DNA from 4 places in the Hymenobacter tibetensis genome. Region 4 is predicted to be linked to each of the others. Evidence: riboswitches for the same ligand, from Rfam matches in the RefSeq annotation. Region 4 holds a riboswitch; each other region holds the start of a gene.
The links. Region 4 has a riboswitch for S-adenosylmethionine ahead of MTX78_RS09115 (phosphoadenylyl-sulfate reductase). Riboswitches for the same ligand answer to the same signal wherever they lie in the genome.
Positions count from the first base shown of each region.

Region 1: another riboswitch for S-adenosylmethionine. It lies ahead of MTX78_RS20170 (O-acetylhomoserine aminocarboxypropyltransferase/cysteine synthase family protein); the one in region 4 lies ahead of MTX78_RS09115 (phosphoadenylyl-sulfate reductase).
Region 2: another riboswitch for S-adenosylmethionine. It lies ahead of MTX78_RS02135 (ATP-grasp domain-containing protein); the one in region 4 lies ahead of MTX78_RS09115 (phosphoadenylyl-sulfate reductase).
Region 3: another riboswitch for S-adenosylmethionine. It lies ahead of metH (methionine synthase); the one in region 4 lies ahead of MTX78_RS09115 (phosphoadenylyl-sulfate reductase).

Region 1 is NZ_CP094669.1:5,010,601-5,015,908, forward strand. Features, by position in the region: gene MTX78_RS20165 (LysM peptidoglycan-binding domain-containing protein) at 1-214, shown strand, start outside; SAM riboswitch class I at 552-665, shown strand; gene MTX78_RS20170 (O-acetylhomoserine aminocarboxypropyltransferase/cysteine synthase family protein) at 1,032-2,420, shown strand; gene MTX78_RS20175 (homoserine O-acetyltransferase family protein) at 2,683-3,714, shown strand; gene MTX78_RS20180 (aliphatic sulfonate ABC transporter substrate-binding protein) at 3,756-4,799, shown strand; gene MTX78_RS20185 (ABC transporter permease) at 4,868-5,308, shown strand, end outside.
Region 2 is NZ_CP094669.1:528,975-534,282, forward strand. Features, by position in the region: gene MTX78_RS02115 (SDR family NAD(P)-dependent oxidoreductase) at 1-569, opposite strand, end outside; gene MTX78_RS02120 (hypothetical protein) at 764-1,291, shown strand; gene MTX78_RS02125 (LexA family protein) at 1,516-1,989, shown strand; gene MTX78_RS02130 (Y-family DNA polymerase) at 1,967-3,274, shown strand; SAM riboswitch class I at 3,371-3,462, shown strand; gene MTX78_RS02135 (ATP-grasp domain-containing protein) at 3,880-4,884, shown strand; gene MTX78_RS02140 (LLM class flavin-dependent oxidoreductase) at 4,887-5,308, shown strand, end outside.
Region 3 is NZ_CP094669.1:43,940-49,247, forward strand. Features, by position in the region: gene MTX78_RS00210 (DUF5686 and carboxypeptidase-like regulatory domain-containing protein) at 1-1,103, opposite strand, end outside; gene MTX78_RS00215 (PA14 domain-containing protein) at 1,365-3,065, opposite strand; SAM riboswitch class I at 3,359-3,472, shown strand; gene metH (methionine synthase) at 3,542-5,308, shown strand, end outside.
Region 4 is NZ_CP094669.1:2,295,826-2,301,133, reverse strand. Features, by position in the region: gene MTX78_RS09125 (DUF7033 domain-containing protein) at 1-582, shown strand, start outside; gene MTX78_RS09120 (lipopolysaccharide biosynthesis protein) at 637-2,121, shown strand; SAM riboswitch class I at 2,417-2,508, shown strand; gene MTX78_RS09115 (phosphoadenylyl-sulfate reductase) at 2,840-3,619, shown strand; gene cysD (sulfate adenylyltransferase subunit CysD) at 3,736-4,647, shown strand; gene MTX78_RS09105 (sulfate adenylyltransferase subunit 1) at 4,740-5,308, shown strand, end outside.

The DNA of each region.
Region 1 (5,308 bases), 2.7 Mb from region 4:
TTTCTTTGGCAACCCTGCCCAAGCTACGCAGCCCGCTGCTGCCCAAGGCCAGACCTACACAGTGGTAAGCGGCGATTCGCTGTCTAAGATTGCCAAGAACCACTACGGTGATGCTGCCAAGTGGCACCAGATTTACGACGCCAACAAATCCATCATTGGCTCCAACCCCGATCATATCGAAGTAGGCCAAGTGTTGACCCTACCGAAAATCTAGAGCATTTCACTCTTGGATATATTATAAAAGTCGCTCCACTTCAGGAGCGGCTTTTTTTACGCCTTTATTTTCCGGAAATAAGCTCCTGTATGAAGCACTTAGCATAGAGACAAGGCGGAGCAATAGTATCTCCTAGTCGCTCGTTATTTATTCGCCATGCGTTTATGCAACTGATTTTCAACTATATCAGCCATTGCATTCATCCAATTTCATCTAGTAAAAATCAGCTGATCGAAAACAAAAAATAGTTTGCGTTTGTATTGCGTATATCAAATCTGGTTTTACATTTGCATCACCAACCAGGTACTCCCCCGCTTCCGGTGGGGCAGTTTTTCAGAATTTATACAGAAGTGGCGAGAGAACAGGCTCCCTGACCCACTGGCAACCTTCGTTGACGCGAAAGGTGCCAATTCCTGCCCGACCCGGTATTTACCGGCGGGAGAGATAAGTTGAGTACCATGAAAAATAACTCGAATTCCGCCTTCTTCTCCCCATCTGCTCAAGCCGCCTCACGCGCCGGTTTGCCGATGGGTTTTCGTGTTTCGTCTGCCGCAGCTCCGGCCCCTCGAATGCGAATGCGCTGCTGTTGTAGCGCCTGTTGTTGCTGTTGTTAGTCGTCTGACGGCTCCGGCACCCCTCCCCTTTTTGTTGCCCGCTTAGCAGCACCGGTACGCCTTAGGCCCCTGTGCTACATTCTGCCACCCCTACGCTAGCGCGTTCGGCTGGTGCAGGGCACACCTCACCGCACGTTTTTGTGTTGTTGATCAGCAAGTTACATCTCCCTCTTCCTACCATACACTCTCAAATCAACAGTATCATGTCTGCTCCAACTCCTCATTTCGAGACTCTGCAACTCCACGCTGGCCAACAGCCTGACCCCACCACCGGCTCGCGTGCTGTTCCCATTCATCAAACCACTTCCTACGTCTTCAAAAGCGCAGAGCACGGGGCCAACCTATTTGCGTTGAAGGAGTTCGGCAACATCTACACGCGGTTGATGAACCCCACCACCGACGTGTTCGAGCAGCGCATTGCGGCCCTCGAAGGTGGTGTCGCGGCACTGGCAGTATCATCGGGGCAGGCGGCGCAGTTTATTGCGCTCAACAACATTCTGCAGGTTGGCGACAACTTTGTGAGCACCTCGCACCTGTATGGCGGCACTTATAATCAGTTCAAAGTAGCTTTCAAACGCTTGGGCATTGAGGCCCGCTTTGCCGACGGCGACAAGCCAGAGACTTTTGAGGCGCTAATCGACGAGAAAACCAAGGCCATCTACTTGGAGACTATCGGCAACCCAAGCTTCAGCATTCCGGATTTCGAAAAAATTGCAGCCATTGCTGAAAAGCACGACTTGCCGTTGATAGTAGACAACACGTTCGGCGCGGGTGGCTACTTGTTCCGCCCGTTGGAGCACGGAGCACACATCGTAGTGGAATCGGCAACGAAATGGATTGGTGGCCATGGCACCAGCATCGGTGGCGTGATTGTGGACGGCGGCAAGTACGACTTCGGCAACGGCAAGTTCCCGCAGTTCACGGAGCCGAGCGAGGGCTACCACGGCTTGGTGTTCAACGATGTGTTCGGCAAAGGCGGACCGTTTGGCAACATTGCCTTCATTATTCGGGCCCGGGTAGAAGGCTTACGTGACTTCGGTTCGTCGCAGAGCCCGTTCAACTCCTTCCTGCTGCTCCAAGGTCTCGAAACGCTGAGCTTGCGGGTGGAGCGTACCGTGGAAAACGCGTTGCGTGTTGCCACTTGGCTGGAGCAGCACCCGCAGGTAGAAGCCGTTAATTATCCTGGCTTGAACAGCAGCCCGTACAACAAGCTGGCCCAGAAGTACCTGAAGCGCGGTGCGGGCGGGGTCCTCACCTTCGCCATCAAAGGCAGCAAGGATACGGCTACGCATTTTATCGATAACCTGAAGCTGGTTAGCCACTTGGCAAACGTGGGCGATTCTAAGACGCTCATCATTCAGCCTTCGGCCACTACACACCAGCAGCTGTCTGAGCAGGAGCAACGCGCGGCGGGCGTAACGCCAACACTGCTGCGTTTGTCGGTAGGCATCGAGCACTTCGAAGACATTCAGGCTGATTTGCAGCAGGCCTTCGATGCGGTGCGCAATGCTGCGTCGGTGGATTCGGCTGACGCTTCGGGCGACAAATTGCCGGAACAGGAAGTGGAACACGCTGCCGTGCTGGAAGTCTAGTGAGAGGGTAGGCCCTGCCGGTCGTGAGAGGACGGCGGGGCACTTCCAGCAGGTGCAGTACGTGGGTGGAACAGCGGTTTTTTTGTGAGAGAGGGAGCCGCTCCTTCCATCCCACAATAGCGCGGGTTGAGCTGTTTCGGCTCAGCCCGCTAGCTATTTGTAGTGATGCGCTGCCGGCCCATTCACTTGCTGCAAAGTCTATATAATCATCCCGTAGCACTACGGGCCTTCCACCTAGCGTGCTACCCTCGAACAGCAACCAATGCCTGACCTTGAAAGCTTCCGCCTACCTAAGCCTCTGCCGCTGGAAAGCGGCGAAGTGCTAACCGGCGTGGAAGTCGCTTACCATACCTTCGGCACGTTGAATGCCACGCGCGACAACGTGGTGTGGGTATGCCATGCCCTTACCGCTAACTCCGATGTGCTCAGCTGGTGGCCGGGGTTGTTCGGACCCGAATGCCATTTTGATCCGGCCGATTGGTTTATTGTGTGTGCCAATATAATAGGCTCTCACTACGGCAGTACCAGCCCCCTTTCGCCGGCTCCCGAGACGGGTTTGCCCCGCTACGCACAATTTCCGCTGCTCACCATCCGCGACATGGTAGCTGCGCACGAAGAGTTGCGCCAGCACTTGGAACTAACGCAGATTCACACGCTGATTGGCGGCTCCCTGGGCGGCCAACAGGCGTTGGAATGGGCCATCCAGTTGCCCAACGTCTTCGAGAACTTAGTGCTCTTGGCTACCAACGCACAACACTCGCCTTGGGGCATTGCCTTCAATGAAGCACAACGCCTCGCCATCTTCGCCGACCCTACTTATCACCACGCCACACCCGAAGGCGGAGCCGCAGGATTGCGAGCGGCCCGCGCCATGGCCTTGCTCAGCTACCGCAGCTACGGAGCTTATGCGGAAACCCAAGCGGAACCCACCGACGAAAAGCTCGACGACTTTCGGGCCAGCGCTTACCAGCAGTACCAGGGTGATAAGCTAGTAGCGCGCTTCAACGCTTATACCTATGTGGCGTTGTCGCGGGCCATGGACTCACATAACGTAGGGCGCGGACGCGGTGGGGTTGCAGCAGCGTTGCGCCACGTACGTGCCCGCACGTTGGTGGTAGGCATCAGTTCTGATGTGCTGTTTCCACCCGCGGAGCAGCAACTGATAGCCCGCCACATTCCGGGCGCCCTGTACGCCGAAATGGACTCTCGCTTCGGCCACGACGGCTTCCTGATTGAAACAGCTCATATCACGCACCTATTGGAGCGCTTTCATGCCTACACGTTCGCGCATTAATTCTGTCCGCGACCAACACATACATCCCTAGCGACTTTCTCATGAACCCTACTGTCCCCCGTTCTACTCACCCTACCCGCTCGTTCTCCTTTGCGGGAGGCTTGGTGTTGCTGCTATTGCTGCTGGCCGGATGTGGAGGCGCGGGCAGTGAGACCAAAAACACACAGCCCGACACCATTCGCCTGGACTACGCCTATTACAATCCGTTGAGCCTAGTGCTGAAAGAGCAAGGCTGGCTGGAGAAAGACCTAGCCAAGCAAAACATTAAGGTGGAATGGGTGCTCAGCCAAGGCAGCAACAAGGCGTTGGAGTTTCTGAACGGCAGCAGCATTGATTTCGGCTCGACAGCTGGCGCGGCTGCCCTCATTGGCAAAGCCAACGGCAACCCATTGAAGGCCATCTACATCTACTCGAAGCCTGAATGGACGGCGCTGTGCACCGGCCCAAAATCCACCATCAAGTCGGTGGCGGATTTGAAAGGCAAACGGGTGGCCGCCACGCGTGGCACCGACCCGTACATCTTTTTGCTACGCGCCCTCGACCAAGCGGGGCTGAGTGAGAAAGACATCGAGTTGATTCCGCTGCAACACCCGGACGGCCGCGCCGCCCTCGAAAAAGGCGACGTAGACGCCTGGGCCGGCCTAGACCCGCACATGGCCAAGGCTGAACTGGAATCAGGCGCTCAACTCTTCTACCGCAACGCCGACTTCAACAGCTACGGCGTGCTGAACGTGCGGGAAGAGTTTGCCAAGCAGCATCCGGCCCTGGTAGACCATGTGCTAGCTGCTTACGAACAGGCTCGCCAATGGGCCGTTGCGCACCCCGCTGAACTTAAAAAGACGCTGGCTACCGAAGCCAAACTCAGTGAAGCCGTAGCGGCCAAGCAACTAGAGCGCACCGATCTTACTAGCATTTCCTTCGGCCCGTTGCAGCGCAACACCATTTCCGCAGCCGGCGACGTGCTCAAGAAAAGTGGTGCCATCGACCAGAATGTGGATATCAACCAAACCGTCAGCAACCTGATTGATACCCAATTCGCCGACAAAATAGCACCAACCAAAGCCAAGGCTACTGCAGCCAAGTAACCGCTCTTGTCGTTCAGCCCTTTCGCGCATCAAGTGAGGCTAGGAGTGACAATGCCCAACCACCGTTCATGTCTGATTCTTCATCCATTTACGCGCCAACAACTGCTGCACCTACCCCAGCCGTAGTTAGCGCCCCTGTTGAGCAACCTATTGCCGCACGTACACCGGGCCGCTGGGGGTGGCTGCGGGGAGCCGTACTGCCAGCAGTGTTACTGCTGGTCTGGGAGACTTTGGCCCGTACCGGAGTATTGCCACCCAACCTGCTGCCGGCGCCCTCTCGTGTGCTGGCTACCATCTGGCAGATGGCTCTCACCGGCGAATTGTGGGAGCATTTGGGTATCACGCTATGGCGTGTAACGCTGGGGTTTGTGTTAGGTGGTGCCTTAGCCACTGTGTTTGGAGCCCTCACCGGTTATTCACGCACCCTCAACCAGTTGCTCGACCCCTTGCTGCAAGGCATCCGCAATATTCCGTCGTTGGCTTGGGTACCGCTTTTCATTCTTTGGATG
Region 2 (5,308 bases), 1.8 Mb from region 4:
GTGGCGCCGGGGCACAGGGCCGTCATGGTTACGCCCGTGTCTTTGAGCTCATTCGACAAGGCTTCCGAGAAGCTGAGTACAAACGATTTGGTGGCCGAATACACTGCCATATTCGGTGATGGGGTGTAGGCGGCCGTGGAAGCTAGCTGCAGGATGCGGCCTTTGCCACGGCTTACCATGTCGCGCCCAAACAGGTACGTTAGCTCTGCTAGCGCTACAATATTGGTGTGAATTACGGCGCGGTTGCGTGCCACGTCCGATTCCAGGTAAGGACCATACTCGCCGAAGCCGGCGTCGTTCACCAGAATATCCACTGCTATACCCTGGGCTTTCACTTGGTCGTAAACGCGCTGGGCGGCGCCGTCGTGGCTGAGGTCTTCGGTGACAAGCGTAGCCTCTAGCTGGTGAACGGTGCGCAGATGCTCGGCAAACTTGTTCAACCCCGCCGTGTCCTTATCAACCAGCACCAGCTGGTATTTGTCTTTGGCGAAAAGGTGGGCAAGTTCTTGGCCGATGCCATTGGCAGCGCCGGTAATAAGAGCGACAGAAAGATTAGGGTCGTGCGACATAGTAGGGGAGGGGATTGATGGATGTGGTTCTGTTGGGCTTACTGCCTCAACCGTAGCAGGGTTATGTTGAGCTTCACTGCTGAAAATCATATCACCTAAATCGTAACCCGAACGGCACTTCCAACGAATAATCACGCACGAAAGCCGCTGACTAGCCGGACTTTCCCTTCGTTTTACTCTTTTCCCCCCGAATCATGGCTAAGCAACATCACGCAAATCAAGGCAACCTGAGTGCTACTTCTTTGTCGGCCAACGATAGCCTCACCGATACAGCCGCAGCCCTAGGCACCGCCAGCGACGATTCTTTCGAGACGACCACCAGCCAACCATCTGCATCGGCTTCCACTGCTGAGAGCAGCCAGCCACAAAACACCCAGCGCAAGTCGTGGCTGAACCAAGAAGAGCTGATGAAGAACGTGAATCAGCTTCCTCAGTCGTTGAAAGATTTCGGTAGCAAAGCCGCCGCCCAAGTAAACAGCCTGTCCACTACGCAAAAAGTGGTAGGTGGTGCCCTATTAGTAAGCGGCTTAAGCTGGCTGGCCCTGCGCAGCAAGAAGTCGAAGTCTTCTTCCGACATCTACGCGCCTTATAATCCTAAGAGCAAGCCCAACCAGTCGAAGTGGAATTCCAGCAACGAGTCGGTGTACCGTGGCGCCCTATCGGGCCTGCACGAAGGCGACGCTGGCACCAGCTATACCTATGGCACTGAGAACGGCTTCTAAGCCTTTACCGCTTCTGTAACTCCTAGAAAGCAGAAGCTACTACCTCAACAAAACCCCGTTGCTCTCAGAGTAGCGGGGTTTTTTGTTGGTGCACGAGCCAAGAAAAGCAAGTGAGAATATCAGGGGAAAGCTATTACATATTTTGTTGTACTAATTTATTTAGTTGATAATATGCCAACATAATTAGTAAAACTTCGTTATTTGTAGCCATCAATTTCAGTTTTATGTGCATCGTTGACATTCTTGATATTGCCCGTCATCCGGTCTGGCTCATTGAGTGCGAAACGCCCGTGCCCGCCGGTTTTCCTAGCCCCGCCGACAACAGCCGAACCGGTGAGCGGATCGACCTGAACACCATTCTGCTGCCTCATCCTGATTGCACCTATCTGGCGCGAGTGAAGGGCCACAGCATGGACGGCCCACCCTCCCACATTCCGGATGGCGCCCTGATGGCCGTGGACTGTGCTTTGAAGCCGCAGCCAGGCAACGTGGTAGTGGCGGCCGTAGAAGGCGAGTTCACCGTGAAGCGCTTAGAGAAGCGCGGGCAGTTCTACTGGCTCGTGCCCGACAACCCGCACTACGACCCGCTCCAAATCACAGCGCCGGATCAGGCCCAAATCTGGGGCGTTGTCACGCATGTCATCACCGAGCTTATCAACGGCAAGCTGCAAGACCATGTTCGCTCTCGTCGACTGTAATAATTTTTACGTGAGCTGCGAGCGGGCTTTTCAGCCCCGGTTGGTGGGGTTGCCGGTGGTAGTGCTCAGCAACAACGACGGCTGTATCGTTTCGCGCTCCGCGGAGGCCAAGGCCCTGGGCTTGAAGATGGGGGCTCCCTTTTTTCAGGCACGGCCACTTATCGAGGAACACCAAGTGCAGGTATTCTCCTCAAACTACGCGCTGTACGGCGACATGAGCTACCGGGTAATGAGCTACCTGGCGTCCGTTGCGCCCGAAGTGGAAATTTATTCGATTGACGAAGCCTTTTTGGGGCTGCACGGCATGGAAGCCGGCTACGAGGGCCAACCCAAGCTGCTGGAGTTTGCGCAGGAAATCCGCAAGCAGGTCAAGCAGCGCACCCATATTCCTACGTGCATCGGCATTGCCCCCACCAAAACGCTGGCTAAGCTGGCTAACCACATAGCTAAGAAGCACCCAGCGCTCAACGGGGTAGCAATGCTTGCGTCGGGGGAGCAGCAGTGGTGGGCCCTCAATCAGGTGGCCGTGGAAGACGTGTGGGGCGTTGGCCGCCAATACGGCCAGAAACTACGCGACTTGGGCCTTGTCACGGCCGCCGACTTGGCGCGTTGCTCGGAAGCCTGGGCCCGCAAACACATGGGAGGCGTGGTAGGCGCCCGGCTGGTGCGAGAACTTCAGGGGCAGCCGTGCCACCAGCTGCACCCAAGTGAAGATGGTACGCTGGCACGCAAGAGCATTGCCTGTACCCGTAGCTTCGGCCGGCCCCTGTCGCACTTCGACGATTTGCTGGGCGCCGTGGCGAGCTTCACTTCCCGTGCGGCGAGCAAGTTGCGCGCGCAAGGCTCAAAGACCTATATCCTGACGGTTTTTATCAGTCAAAACCGTTTCGGGCCGACGCCACCGCCTTACACCTATTCCACCCAGCTCACGCTCCCAACTCCCACCAACGACACCACCGAACTGGTGCGAGCAGCGCGTATGCTGTTAGGCAAGCTCTGGCGGCCGGGCTTGGTATACAAGAAAGCGGGTGTTATTCTGGATGGCTTAGAAGACCAAGGGCAGACGCAACTCAGCTTATTCGAGCAATTGCCCGAAACCACGCGTCCGCAATCGGCTGCGCTTATGCGCAAGCTCGATCAGCTCAACGGGCGCTTCGGCCAAAACTGCGTACAGGTAGCCACTGCTGTGCCGCCAAAAGGCAAGCCAGCGCCTTGGCTGGGGCAGAAAAACCTCTGTAGCCTTGCCCGCACCACTTCCTGGAACGAGCTGTGGGAAATAGGGTAGGCTGTGGCCACTCGTTGCTTTGGCAAACTCTCTTATTTGATTTCTCGGCAGGGTAGATTTACCTTTGTCCCATCAATTCTTTACCCCAAAGGATTGTTTTTATACAGAGGCGTGGAGAGACAGGCTCGACGAAGCGCCGGCAACCATCGGATGATCCGAAACGGTGCCAAGTCCTGACCATATAAAAACAAGTTGCCGTGAAACGCTTCATCAACACCGTTGCCTCTTTCGCTACCGTCTTTGCTGTACAGCATGGGTGTTGTGGCTGCTGTTGTTGAGCAGGTGTAGGCAGCAAGTAGCAAGCGTTTTTGCTGGTACCATTTCCTCGCGTTACCCGTCGTGTGTTGGGGCATGCCTGGCCAGTACACTTGGCCTCGTGGCGCGGCAAGTGCTTTAAGCACCTCTAGCTGGTAAATGTGCGGCGTAAGCTACTGCCTGCCGTTCCTTTCTGCATTCCGCCTTTGTCTGTTACGGTTGGTTCTGCCTTGCTAGTAGCTTGGTAATTACTGCGTAGTGCAACCCTCCCTTAAGTAGTTCTGTTGTTTGCGCAGCTATAAGGCTGCGCTGTTTTCCTGATTCTTTGTTCTCTCAACCCTCTCTTCTCCATGTCTGTCTCCTCCAAGCCAATTGGCATCTATTACGAACATCCTGAGTGGTTCAAGCCGCTATTTGCGGAGCTAGACCGCCGGGGGCTCCCCTACGAAAAGATTGACGCTGCTCACCACCTGTTCGACCCCTCGGAAACCGAGAGCCGCTACGCGCTGGTAGTGAACCGGATGAGTTCTTCGGCTTATCTGCGCGGCCACGGCCAGGGTATTTTTCATACGGCGGGCTTTGCCACGCATCTGGAGCGCTTGGGCGTCCGCATCATCAACGGTACGGTAGCTACCAGCATCGAAACCAACAAAGCCCGTCAACTCTCGTTGTTTGCCTCGCTGGGGTTGAAGTACCCGAAGTCGTTTGTCGTGAACCACGCCTCGCGCATTGCGGATGCCGCTCAACAACTGCAGTTCCCCATTGTGGTGAAGGTGAACATTGGTGGTAGCGGTGCTGGCATTATCCGCTTCGATACGCTGGAAGGCGTGCAAGCTGCCGTTGAAGCCAACCAAATCGACCTAGGCATCGACCAAACTGCCTTGGTGCAGGAGTACGTGACGCCCCGCGGCGGCAATATTCACCGCGTCGAGACGCTGAACGGCAAGTTTTTGTACGCTATGAAGGTGTATACCACCGGCGAAAGCTTCAACCTGTGCCCCGCTGAAATTTGCCAGATTCCGGAAGAGCAGTCAGCAGAGTTCTGCCTGACGGAAGCGCCCAAGAAAGGCATTCAAGTGGAAGCATTTACGCCCCCAGCCGAAGTAATTGAGGCCGTGGAGCGCATCGTGGCCACCGCCAAAATCGATGTGGGGGGTATCGAGTACCTGATTGATGACCGCACCGGCGACGTGCTCTTCTACGACATCAACGCCTTATCCAACTTCGTGGCTGATGCCGTGAACGTAGTGGGCTTCGACCCCTACGCCCGCTTCGTAGATTATCTGGAAACGCAATTGCCTGCTGGTTCTGTTGCTGAGCTTGTTTCCTCGGATCCTCATCACCTCGTTGCGTAGCCATGAGATACGGATATTGGATGCCCGTTTTTGGCGGGTGGCTGCGCAATGTAGAAGACGAAAACATGCGCGCCGACTGGGACTACGTGAAAACGCTGGCCCAGCGTAGCGAAGACCTGGGCTACGACCTGTCTCTGATTGCCGAGCTAAACCTCAACGACATCAAAGGCGAGGAAGCACCTTCGCTGGATGCGTGGAGCACTGCCGCCGCCTTGGCCGCCGTTACCAAGAAAATAGAGCTGATGGTGGCTGTGCGGCCTACGTTCCACTCGCCGGCGTTGCTGGCCAAGCAAGCCGCCAACATCGACCACATCAGTGGTGGCCGGCTGTCGTTGAATGTGGTATCGTCGTGGTGGCAGGATGAGGCCAAGAAGTACGGCGTGCATTTCGAGCAGCACGACGACCGGTACGCCCGCACGGCTGA
Region 3 (5,308 bases), 2.3 Mb from region 4:
TCCAGCGGGTGGTACTTGCCCGCTTCAAAGTTGGAATTGACAGTAGTGAAGCGCGCCACCACGCCCGTGCTCTTGCCCGTAGGCCGTACGCTCACCATCACGCGGGTGCGCAGCGGGAGCCACGGCCCGGCACTGGATGGCGTCAGTTCCTGCCACACCGTAATCTTGTCCACGAAGTTGAGGTTTGCATCGGGGCTAACCCGCAAATCGAGCCGACGCAGCGCGTAGGAATCCTTGGTAATCCAGATGGTGCCTGTGAATGCCAAGTCCTGCGAGCGGCGGGGCGTCACGGCCAGTTGATAGCAGAAGTCTTTTCCGATGTATACCGAATCTTGCAGCTCGTACTCGTAGGTGAACTTCCAGCCGTCGGCAATGGGCGAAATAAAGTCTTTGCCCAATAGTTGCTGCCAGTTAGGATAAAAGTCCCAGTCCTGAAACGAGGACCCCATGATCTGGGACACTACCGACCCCTCGCGCGGGGCCATGCCGTGCATCTGGTTGCGCTTGATTTCCTCGCGCCGCCGCAGGGGCCGCTGGTGGGCGTAGTAGCGCGACAACATCTCAGAGGCAAAAATGGGCACCACTGGCTTGCCATCGGCGCCGCGCTCCAACCCCAAGCTGTCGGCTACGGCTATCATGTCGCGTAGCACCTTGCGCCCACTTACTTGCTTGGGCAAGTTGTTGATGCTGATTTCCGTGCGATTGTAGCTGTCGAACTCAAAGGCATCGAGGCGCTGCTTGTCGTTCTGAGGCTTGCGCTCTTGCACCCGGCGCATGATAGCATAGGCCGGATTTTCGGTGGGCCGCACCACCACTTCGCCCAATGACACCGCCCCGGCTCCCAGTGCAAAGTTGATGGTTTGGGGCCCAGCCTGGCGGCTTACTGCTTTCTTGACAGGAGCGAAGCCCATAGCTGATGCCACGACCGTATCGGTGGGGGCGGTACTCAACTGGTAGCGTCCGTCGGCGTCGGCGGTGGTACCGGCGGTGGTGCCGGGTACAAAAATGGAAGCAAACGGTACCGGCTTTTGCGTAGCGGCCTCCGTGACTTGACCACGAAGTAACAGCTGTGCTTCGCTGCGCCCAGCCCCGGCTAGAGCCACTAACAGAAGCAGTAAATACCTGAATCGAAATAGCAAAGGATCAAGAAAAGATAAGGGCGTAGAAATCAATAAGAAGGATGCCGGAAGCTCGTAAGATACAGAATACGCATGGGTTATAGTGTGAGGTTCCGCGGGTAGCAATAATTTAAACGAAAAGGACAGAAGCCTTAACCGAGCATTTATTTGGGAGCTTACGCAAAACAAAACCTACACGGCAGCGCAAGAATGGTGGTTTCACTGGGTGGGTGCTAGAGCGGTAGGCTACTGCACCACCACTTCCACTCGCCGGTTGCGAGGTCGTTGTTGCGGGTCGCGGTTGTCGGCCACGGGCCGGGTGCCGCCGTAGCCGTGGGCCACCAGCCGCGCGGAGTCGATGCCTTGCTGTATTAAGTATTGGCGCACTACGCGGGCTCGTTGCTCGGAAAGGCGCAGGTTGAGGGCGGCATCTCCTACGTTGTCGGTGTGGCCTGCTACTTCCAAGCGCATGGTGGGTTGCTGGCGTAACATGCCCGCCAAGGCATTCAGGGTGGGGCGTGAGGTAGGTAGCAGCACCGCAGTGCTTTGGGTGAAGTATAAGTTAGGCAATGTTACAGCAGCTCCGCGGCTCAGCGCCCTAAGGTCAGGCAGAGTATCCGTAGCAACGGGGCGCACCGCAAGGCGTGGCCGCTGAACCGGCGCCACGGCCCGCGCCACGGCTGGCCGCCGGGGCACTACTGGTGCAGGAGCAACTTTCGGCGAGCGGGGCTGGCGTGCTGCCGCTACTGGAGGCGTAGCAACAGGAACGGGTGGAGCTGACGGCGGAATATCGGGGTACAGATAGCGTTGGGGCACCACTACAGGGTCGCGGTTTGTGGCGCTGGGGCGGGTCCAGGCAAACACAGCCCGCGAAGCCCCTTCCACTTGGCGATACACCAAACTGACACGATACCACCGGCCGGCCGTCAGCCGCTGGGCAAAATCGAGGGGTACCGGCGTTGCGTTGAAAATCTCTTTATTGAAATGCGTCATGCTCAACACATTGTCGCTGGCAAACGTGACGTCGTGGGCATCGTCGAATTCTGTATGGAAAACATACACGCCGGATTCTGGCGCCAGCAGGTAGCCCGTCCAGCGTACACTGAAGCCTTGGGCGGGTACCCCCGGCACGGGAGGCCGGTTTCGCCAAGACACTTCCACCACAGGCTCGATTCTGGTCACTACGCCGGCTCCTCTATCAGCGCCCGCGAAGTACGTGGCCCGCAGCCCCACGCCCGCCGTAGCAGCGGCTACCGTAGAGGCCGCAACGGCTTCCGCTACGTTGGTAGGCGGCTTGAGGCGCATCGGGGTTGGCTTGGGAGGCCGTGTGCCCGGTACTATACCAATCACGCCGACTGATTTACTTGAAACGAGTGCTACGGACGACTTGGCGGCCACTAGCGGCTTGGCTGACGCTGGTAAGGAGGTGTAGAGGTAGCGGCGCGGAATAGCGTCCAACTCGTTTTGAGCTAGTGCTGGTGGCGAGGTAGTATTTTGGGGTGGTAGCTGCCACGCTAGCATTGCCCGGGTAGACCACCTCACTTGGTAATAGTCTACCCGCAGCGAATAGTAGCGGCCCGCCGTGAGTTTTCTCTGCACCGTGTACCGCGTCGCCTGCTGGTCGGTCCAGGAGTCCAGCACGTTGCGGCCGCCAAGCCACACGCGCATGCCATCATCGGTAGCCATGTGAAACGTGTAAACGCCCGTCACGGGGGCGTAGACATAGCCAGTCCAGCGCACTGAAAAAAACTCGCCCGGCACTCCCGGCCCCGGCGATACAAAACGGTTGCCATCCGGCCCGAGCGTCCAGTCAAAGTTGATGGCAGGATCGGTGCGGGTAAGCACCAGCTTCTCGAAGTTCTTGCCTTCGTAATACTGCCCGCGCAGGCCATTGCCCAGGAGGGGCGGTGTCTGCTGAGCCCAGAGCGGGCCAACCAGTAGCAGCAAGCAGCTTAGTATACAGGCTTCTCGGAGAAAGGTGGGCAGTGGCATAGCACTAGTCTGAATAGCTTGGTTAGGGCTAGGTTGGGACGACGCGAAGACAAGGTGCCGAAAAAACGCTTGCCCAGAAATGATATTCAACGAGTTACGTGGCTGAAATCAACCAACGAGCAAGCTCAGTCTACAGCTAGCAGGGGAACCAGCCGTTTCCTTACTGTAAAACAGCAAATAAAGGCCGAATGCGCGGCCCGAAGGAGGTAAGTTGAAATTCCTACTTTCCTGCTGTATCTTCGCGGTGTTACTTATCCAGAAAGACCGAGGGATTGGGCCCTACGACGTCTTGGCAACCTGAGTAAAACAAGGTGCCAACTCCCATTTCGTCTTGTTTTTAATTCGACGGAAGAAGATAAGTACGGAACCTGCGCCCGCAGATTTCTCTTTCTGGATGAGCTAGTTCAACACTGCATTCCGAAGGAGAAACTATGAAAACGCACTGTCCCGACTCCCCCCTTTACGACATCCTGCAACAGCGCATTCTTGTGCTCGACGGAGCCATGGGCACCATGATTCAGCGGCATCCGCTGGAGGAGGTTGACTTTCGGGGCACTCGTTTCGCTGACCATCCCAAGCCACTGCGGGGCAACAACGACTTGCTCAGCCTGACCCGGCCCGATATCATTAAAGGCATCCACGCCGAGTATTTTGCGGCCGGGGCCGATATGGTGGAAACCAACACGTTCAGCGGCACCACCATTGCGCAGGCCGACTATGCGCTGGAGCATATTGTGTACGAGCTGAATTACGAATCAGCGCGCTTAGCCAAAGAAGCCGCCGACGAGTTTACGGCGCAGAACCCAGCTAAGCCCCGCTTCGTGGCCGGCGCTATTGGGCCCACCAACCGTACCGCTTCCCTTTCGCCGGACGTGAACCGCCCTGGCTTCCGCGCCGTGACCTTCGACGAGTTGGCTACCGCCTACCACGAGCAGGTGCGCGGCCTCATTGACGGCGGCTCCGACGCGTTGCTCATCGAAACCATCTTCGACACGCTCAACGCCAAGGCGGCTCTCTACGCGGTGCAGAAGTTCTTCGATGAAGGCGGCCGCGTGGTGCCCGTCATGATTTCGGGCACCATCACTGATGCTTCCGGCCGCACGCTGTCGGGGCAGACGGTAGAGGCGTTCTGGAACTCTATCCGCCACTTGCCGCTGCTAAGCGTGGGCCTGAACTGCGCCCTCGGCGCCGACCAGCTCAAGGTGTACGTGAAGGAATTGAGCCGCATTGCCGACGTGCACATTTCGGCTTACCCGAACGCCGGCCTCCCGAACGCCTTTGGTGGCTACGACGAGTCGGCGCAGGAGTTTGCGGGGGTGGTGGAAAGCTACCTCTCCGACCGGCTCGTGACGGTGGTAGGCGGCTGCTGCGGCACTACGCCCCAGCACATTGCCGAGCTGGCAAAGCTGGCTGATAAGTACGAGCCGCGCCCCTTGCCGGAAGTGGTGCCCGCCACGCGCCTGAGCGGCTTGGAGCCGTTCGGCATCACCCAAGAAAGCCTGTTCGTGAACGTAGGCGAGCGGTGCAACGTGACGGGTAGCCGCGCGTTTGCCCGCCTTATCCGGACGGGGGCCTACGAGCAAGCCTTGCAAGTGGCCCGCGACCAAGTGGAAGGCGGCGCCCAAATCATCGACGTGAACATGGACGAGGGCATGCTGGACTCCGAGCAGGCCATGACCACGTTCCTGAACCTGATTGCCTCCGAGCCCGACATTTCGCGGGTGCCGGTGATGATAGATTCCTCGAAGTGGAGCGTGTTGGAAGCCGGCCTGAAGTGCGTGCAGGGCAAGAGCATTGTAAACTCTATTTCGCTGAAGGAAGGCGAGGAAGTGTTCAAGGAGCGCGCCCGCACGGTCCGCCAGTACGGCGCGGCCATGGTGGTAATGGCGTTCGATGAAAACGGCCAGGCCGACTCGTATGAGAAGCGCATCGAAATCTGTAAGCGCAGCTACGACATCCTAGTAAATGAGGTCGGCTTCCCGGCCGAGGACATCATCTTCGACCCCAACATTCTGACGGTGGGCACTGGTATGGAGGAACACCGCAACTACGCGCTGGACTTCATCGAGGCCGTTCGTTGGATCAAGCAGAACCTGCCCGGCGCCCTCACCAGCGGCGGCGTCAGCAACATCAGCTTCTCGTACCGCGGCAACGACGTCGTGCGCGAAGCCATGCACTCCGCCTTCCTCTACCACGCC
Region 4 (5,308 bases):
GCGCTGCAGTGGCGTTTCAAGGCGCTTGTAAAACACGGGGGGGAAGTGGCAGTTCACGGAAGCATTGGCACTTCCGTTGACCAGCAGCACTTGGTGCGCGAGCAAGCACAAATGCCCGCTTCTGCATCCGGCAACCGATTCCACTACCTAAGTTGGGAACCGCGCCGCACGCCGGCAGTAGTAGTAGAAGCTGGTTTCGCCTACGATTCTACCTTGGGCTTTGCCGAACACTTCGGCTTTCGCAATTCTTATTGCCTGCCCTTCCGTCCTTTCGATTTTACGCAGGGCAGGGCTTGTACTTTCCTTGAAATTCCGCTCAACGTGATGGACGCTACGCTGCATCACCCCAACTACTTGCAGTTAGCTCCCCACGAAATTCTGCCGGCTCTACTGCCCATGTTTCAGGAAATCGAGCGGTTTGGCGGCGTCTGCACCCTGCTTTGGCACAACGACCACTTCGACCCAGCTAACGAAACGACCGGTCCGCGCCAGTTCGCCGAGTTGATGCAGTACCTTCGCAGCCGCAATACCGCCTTCGTCAACGGCCGGGACATTTTACAGGAGCTAGGAAACAGAAGCTAGGAGTCATTTTCTTCTTTCTGTCTTCTGTCTCCCAACTTCTAGCTTCTTATTGTTTTGGGCATAGTTCAGCGGCAGGGGCTGCGCAATACCATTATTTCTTACGCGGGCTTGGGCCTAGGCTTTGTGAACACGGTGTTGGTGCTGCCGAAGGTGCTAGAGCCGAAACAGATAGGCTTAACCAGCGTGCTAATGGCGCTGGCTACCATGTTTGCGCAGGTGTCGGCGTTTGGATTTGGCAACATGGGCGTGCGGTTTTTCCCGTATTTCCGCAAGCCAGAAAGTGGGCACCATGGGTTCCTGCCGTTTCTGTTAGGAGTGCCGCTGCTAGGTTTTGTTTTAATCACGGTATTATATCTGCTAGGCCGGCCCCTGGTTCTGCACTGGTACCTTGATGACGCAACGCTACTAGGCCGCTACTACACCTGGGGACTGGTTTTGACCCTGTTTGTCTTGCTGATCAATCTACAGGACGCCTACCTCAAAGCCCTGTATCACACGGCTTTCTCTTCCTTCACGCAGGAAATCGTTTTGCGGCTGCTCGTTACGGCCGGGGCACTCTTGTTTGCTGGTAGTTACCTTGATTTCCACGGCTATGTGCTCTGGTACGTGGGCGCACTTGGGGGCATTGCTTTGCTGCTGACAGTCTACACGGCTTCCATTGGCGAGTTGCACTTGCAACCTACATCGGCGGTATTGCGGGTGCGCCCGCTGCGCGAGATGCTTGGCTTCGGGGCGTTTGCGCTGTTAGGCAACGTGTCGGGCGTAGTAATATCCAGTATCGACTCGCTGATGGTAGGTGCCAAGCTGGATTTGCAAGCGGTGGGCATTTACAGCACCGCTTTTTTCATTAGTACGGCGCTGGTTTTGCCGTTTCGTGCCCTCTACAAGATTGCGTTTCCGCTGCTAGCCGAGTATTGGAAAAACAACGACCTCCCTCGCATGGCCGACTTCTACCAGCGCACCACCCGCCTAAACACTGTGCTTGGCTGCTATCTAGCACTCGGCATCGCGCTGAATTTGGATTTCATATTTGGTCAAATGAAACCAGCCTACGCTGCCGGCACCACCGCCGTGTTTATCCTGTTGGCGGGCCGGCTCTTCGACGGCATAACCGGCCTCAATGGGCTCATTGTCGTTACGTCGCCGCGCTACCGTTACGATTTGATTTTCAACGTGTCGCTGGCTTTGGCTACGGTGCTTATGAACTTGCTGTTGATTCCGCGTATGGGCCTAACGGGGGCAGCAGTGGCCGCTGCGGTTTCGTTGGTGGTCATCAACATCGCACGTACCTGGTTTGTCTGGCACAATTTCGGGCTACAGCCCTTCGACAAGCGCGTGCCGCTGATTCTGCTACTGGCTGCTACTGCGGGCGTTGTGGCGTGGTTGGTGCCGTTCATGCATTCGTTGCTGGTTACGATGCTGCTACGCTCAGTGGTGCTGACGGTGCTTTACGGTGGGCTACTACTAGCTACTAACGCAGAGCCACAGGTACGAGAAATCCTGCAAACGGCACTTCGCCGGGTGCGTCCTAATGCTTGATGCATTGATTCTACCCTCTGACCTAGTTGTTTTAAGTTATTGAAATACCACATTTAGCTGCTAATCCGCTATTAGCTAGTAGTGCCTTATAACGAAGTACATATTCCCTGGAGGAACTAATAATTGGGCTTCCTGTGTCTGACAGCAAGATTTACCGGTACAAAAGGCCACCAAGATGCTGCCACCAAAACAGAAGGCGGCACTTCCTTGTAGTAGGCAATAATAAATAAATTTGGAAGTATAAAATTTCCGCCACTACCTTTGCAGTATCAATTCTTTACCCCCAAAAGGATTGTTTTTATACAGAGGCGTGGAGAGACAGGCTCGACGAAGCGCCGGCAACCATCGGATGATCCGAAACGGTGCCAAGTCCTGACCATATAAAAACAAGTTGCCGTGAAACGCTTCATCAACACTGCCGCCATTTCTGCCACCTTCTCTGCTGTACAGCATGGGTGTTGTGGCATGGCAAGCCCCGTCTGTATGACCGTGGCTTTTGGTTGCTGTTGTTAGGAGTAGCGCACCCCTCTCTTTTTCTTGGTTTGTGCGCTGAATGTGGTGAGCTGATACGCTTTTACGCGTAGCTCTACCCCGTATCCGTACACTCCGCTTTTCGCTTTCGGTTGGTTTCAGCGGTGCATGAGCATCCTGGCACTTCCAAAGCTATCCTCCGGCTGGACCCTTGCCGCCGCGGCAAATTCCTCTCTCATTTCTTTTCATGCCCACAGCCTCTGCCGTGTTGGCCGTTCCCGTGCTGGACGACCTTCGCCTTCAGCTACCGTCAGCTTCTGCCTTGGAGCGGCTACGCCTCGTAGCCAAGCACTTCCCCGAAAAGGCGGTCTTCTCTACTTCCTTCGGCTTGGAAGACCAGATTATCAGCCATCTAATCTTTGAAAACGAGCTACCCATCAAGGTGTTCACATTAGATACGGGGCGCAACTTTCAGGAAACTTACTCCACCTGGAACAAGACGCTGCTCAAGTATCAGCAGCCGATTGAGGTCTTTCACCCGCGCCAGGAAAGCGTGGAAGAATTGATGCGCACCAAAGGTCCCAACAGCTTTTACGAAAGCGTTGAAAACCGCAAGGAGTGCTGCTACATCCGCAAGGTAGAGCCCCTAAACCGGGCGCTGGCGGGCCAAGCCGCGTGGGTAACGGGTATCCGGGCTGAGCAGTCGCAGAACCGGCAAACCATGGACCCGGTGGAATGGGACGCTGCCCACAACCTCACCAAGATTCACCCACTTTTCGACTGGACGTGGGAGCAAGCGGTGGATTTCGCCCAAGCGAACGGCATTCCGGTGAATCCGCTGCACAAGCAAGGCTTCGTGAGCATTGGGTGTGCACCCTGCACCCGCGCCATCAAGCCTGGCGAAGATTTTCGGGCCGGCCGCTGGTGGTGGGAAGACCTTTCTGCCAAGGAATGCGGCCTACACTCCACCACCGCCCACCACGACGGGCCCGACCCGGTGGTAGAGCCGGTTGAAAAGCAGCACTAATTCTCCTCTCATAACTATTCTGGAGCGCTTGCTCCAGACCCTTCTATCCGGCACCGAAATCATCAAAAGCCATGCTACTTGACCTTCCGGTGCCGCATCAGCAAATCCTAGAAACCATGAGTGCGCACTCCTTCGATTACCTCGACCGGCTGGAAGCCGAAGCCATTCACATCCTGCGGGAAGTAGCTGGCCAATTTGAGCGGCCGGCGCTGCTTTTCTCGGGCGGTAAAGACTCCATCGTTCTCACGCGGCTTGCCGAAAAAGCGTTCCGCCCGGGCCGCTTCCCTTTCCCGCTGGTGCACGTGGATACCGGCCACAACTTCCCGGAGGTGCTCGCCTACCGCGACCAACTGGCTGCAGAACTAGGCGAGAAGCTAATTGTGCGCAGCGTGGAAGACACCATCAAGCGGCAGCGCCTACGCGAGCCAGGTGGCAAGTTTCCGAGCCGCAACCCGCTCCAGACTTACACGCTGCTGGAGGTAATCGAGGAATTTGAGTTTGACGCCTGCATCGGCGGGGCCCGGCGCGACGAAGAGAAAGCCCGTGCCAAAGAGCGCATCTTCTCGGTCCGCGACGAGTTCGGGCAGTGGGACCCCAAGCGCCAGCGCCCGGAGCTGTGGAACGTGTACAACGGCCGTATCCAGAAAGGCGAAAACGTGCGGGTTTTCCCGATTTCCAACTGGACCGAGCTCGACGTGTGGCGCTACATCCAGCGCGAAAACATCAGCCTTCCCGACATCTACTTCGGCCACGAGCGGACTTGCGTGGTGCTGCCGAGCGGCCAACTATTGGGCTTATCCGAGCACTTGCAGCTCGACGAGGAAGACGAAATCGTGACCCGGCAAGTGCGATTCCGCACTGTGGGCGACTCTACCTGCACGGCCGCCGTGGAAAGCGACGCTAGCACCGTGGAAGACATCATTCAGGATTTGTTGCTGGCCAAAGTGAGCGAACGAGGCGCTACCCGTCTCGACGATAACATTTCGGAAGCCGGCATGGAAGACCGCAAACGCAACGGCTATTTCTAAGTGGTGAAGTTGTGAAGGGTGAGGTTGTGAATTGCTTTCACGCCTCGCCAGCACGACGAACTCACAATTTCACAAACTCACAATTTCACCTCATGGACCTTCTCCGATTCATCACCTGCGGCAGCGTCGACGACGGCAAAAGCACGCTCATTGGCCGCCTGCTCTACGACTCCGATTCGGTGTCGTTGGATGTGCTGGCGGCGCTGGAAAACCGGCCTACTGTGCAAGGCACCGTGGATTTGGCCTTGCTAACCGACGGCTTACGAGCCGAGCGGGAACAGGGCATCACCATTGATGTCGCCTATAAATACTTTACTACGCCGCGGCGCAAATTCATCATCACGGATGCGCCGGGCCACGTGCAGTACACCCGCAACATGGTGACGGGTGCCAGCAACGCCGACTTGGCCATTGTGCTAGTGGACGCCCGCCAAGGTGTAGTAGAGCAAACGCGCCGCCATACGCTGGTAGCGGCTTTGCTCGGGATTCGCAACTTTGTGCTGGCCGTGAACAAGCTGGATCTGGTGGGCTTCGATCAAAATATTTTCGAGCAGATTGCCGCTGATTACGCCGCCCTCACTGACCATTTCCAACTGCCCGCTGCTACCGCTATTCCGCTCAGCGCTTTGCACGGCGACAACGTGGTAAAACGCTCCAACCG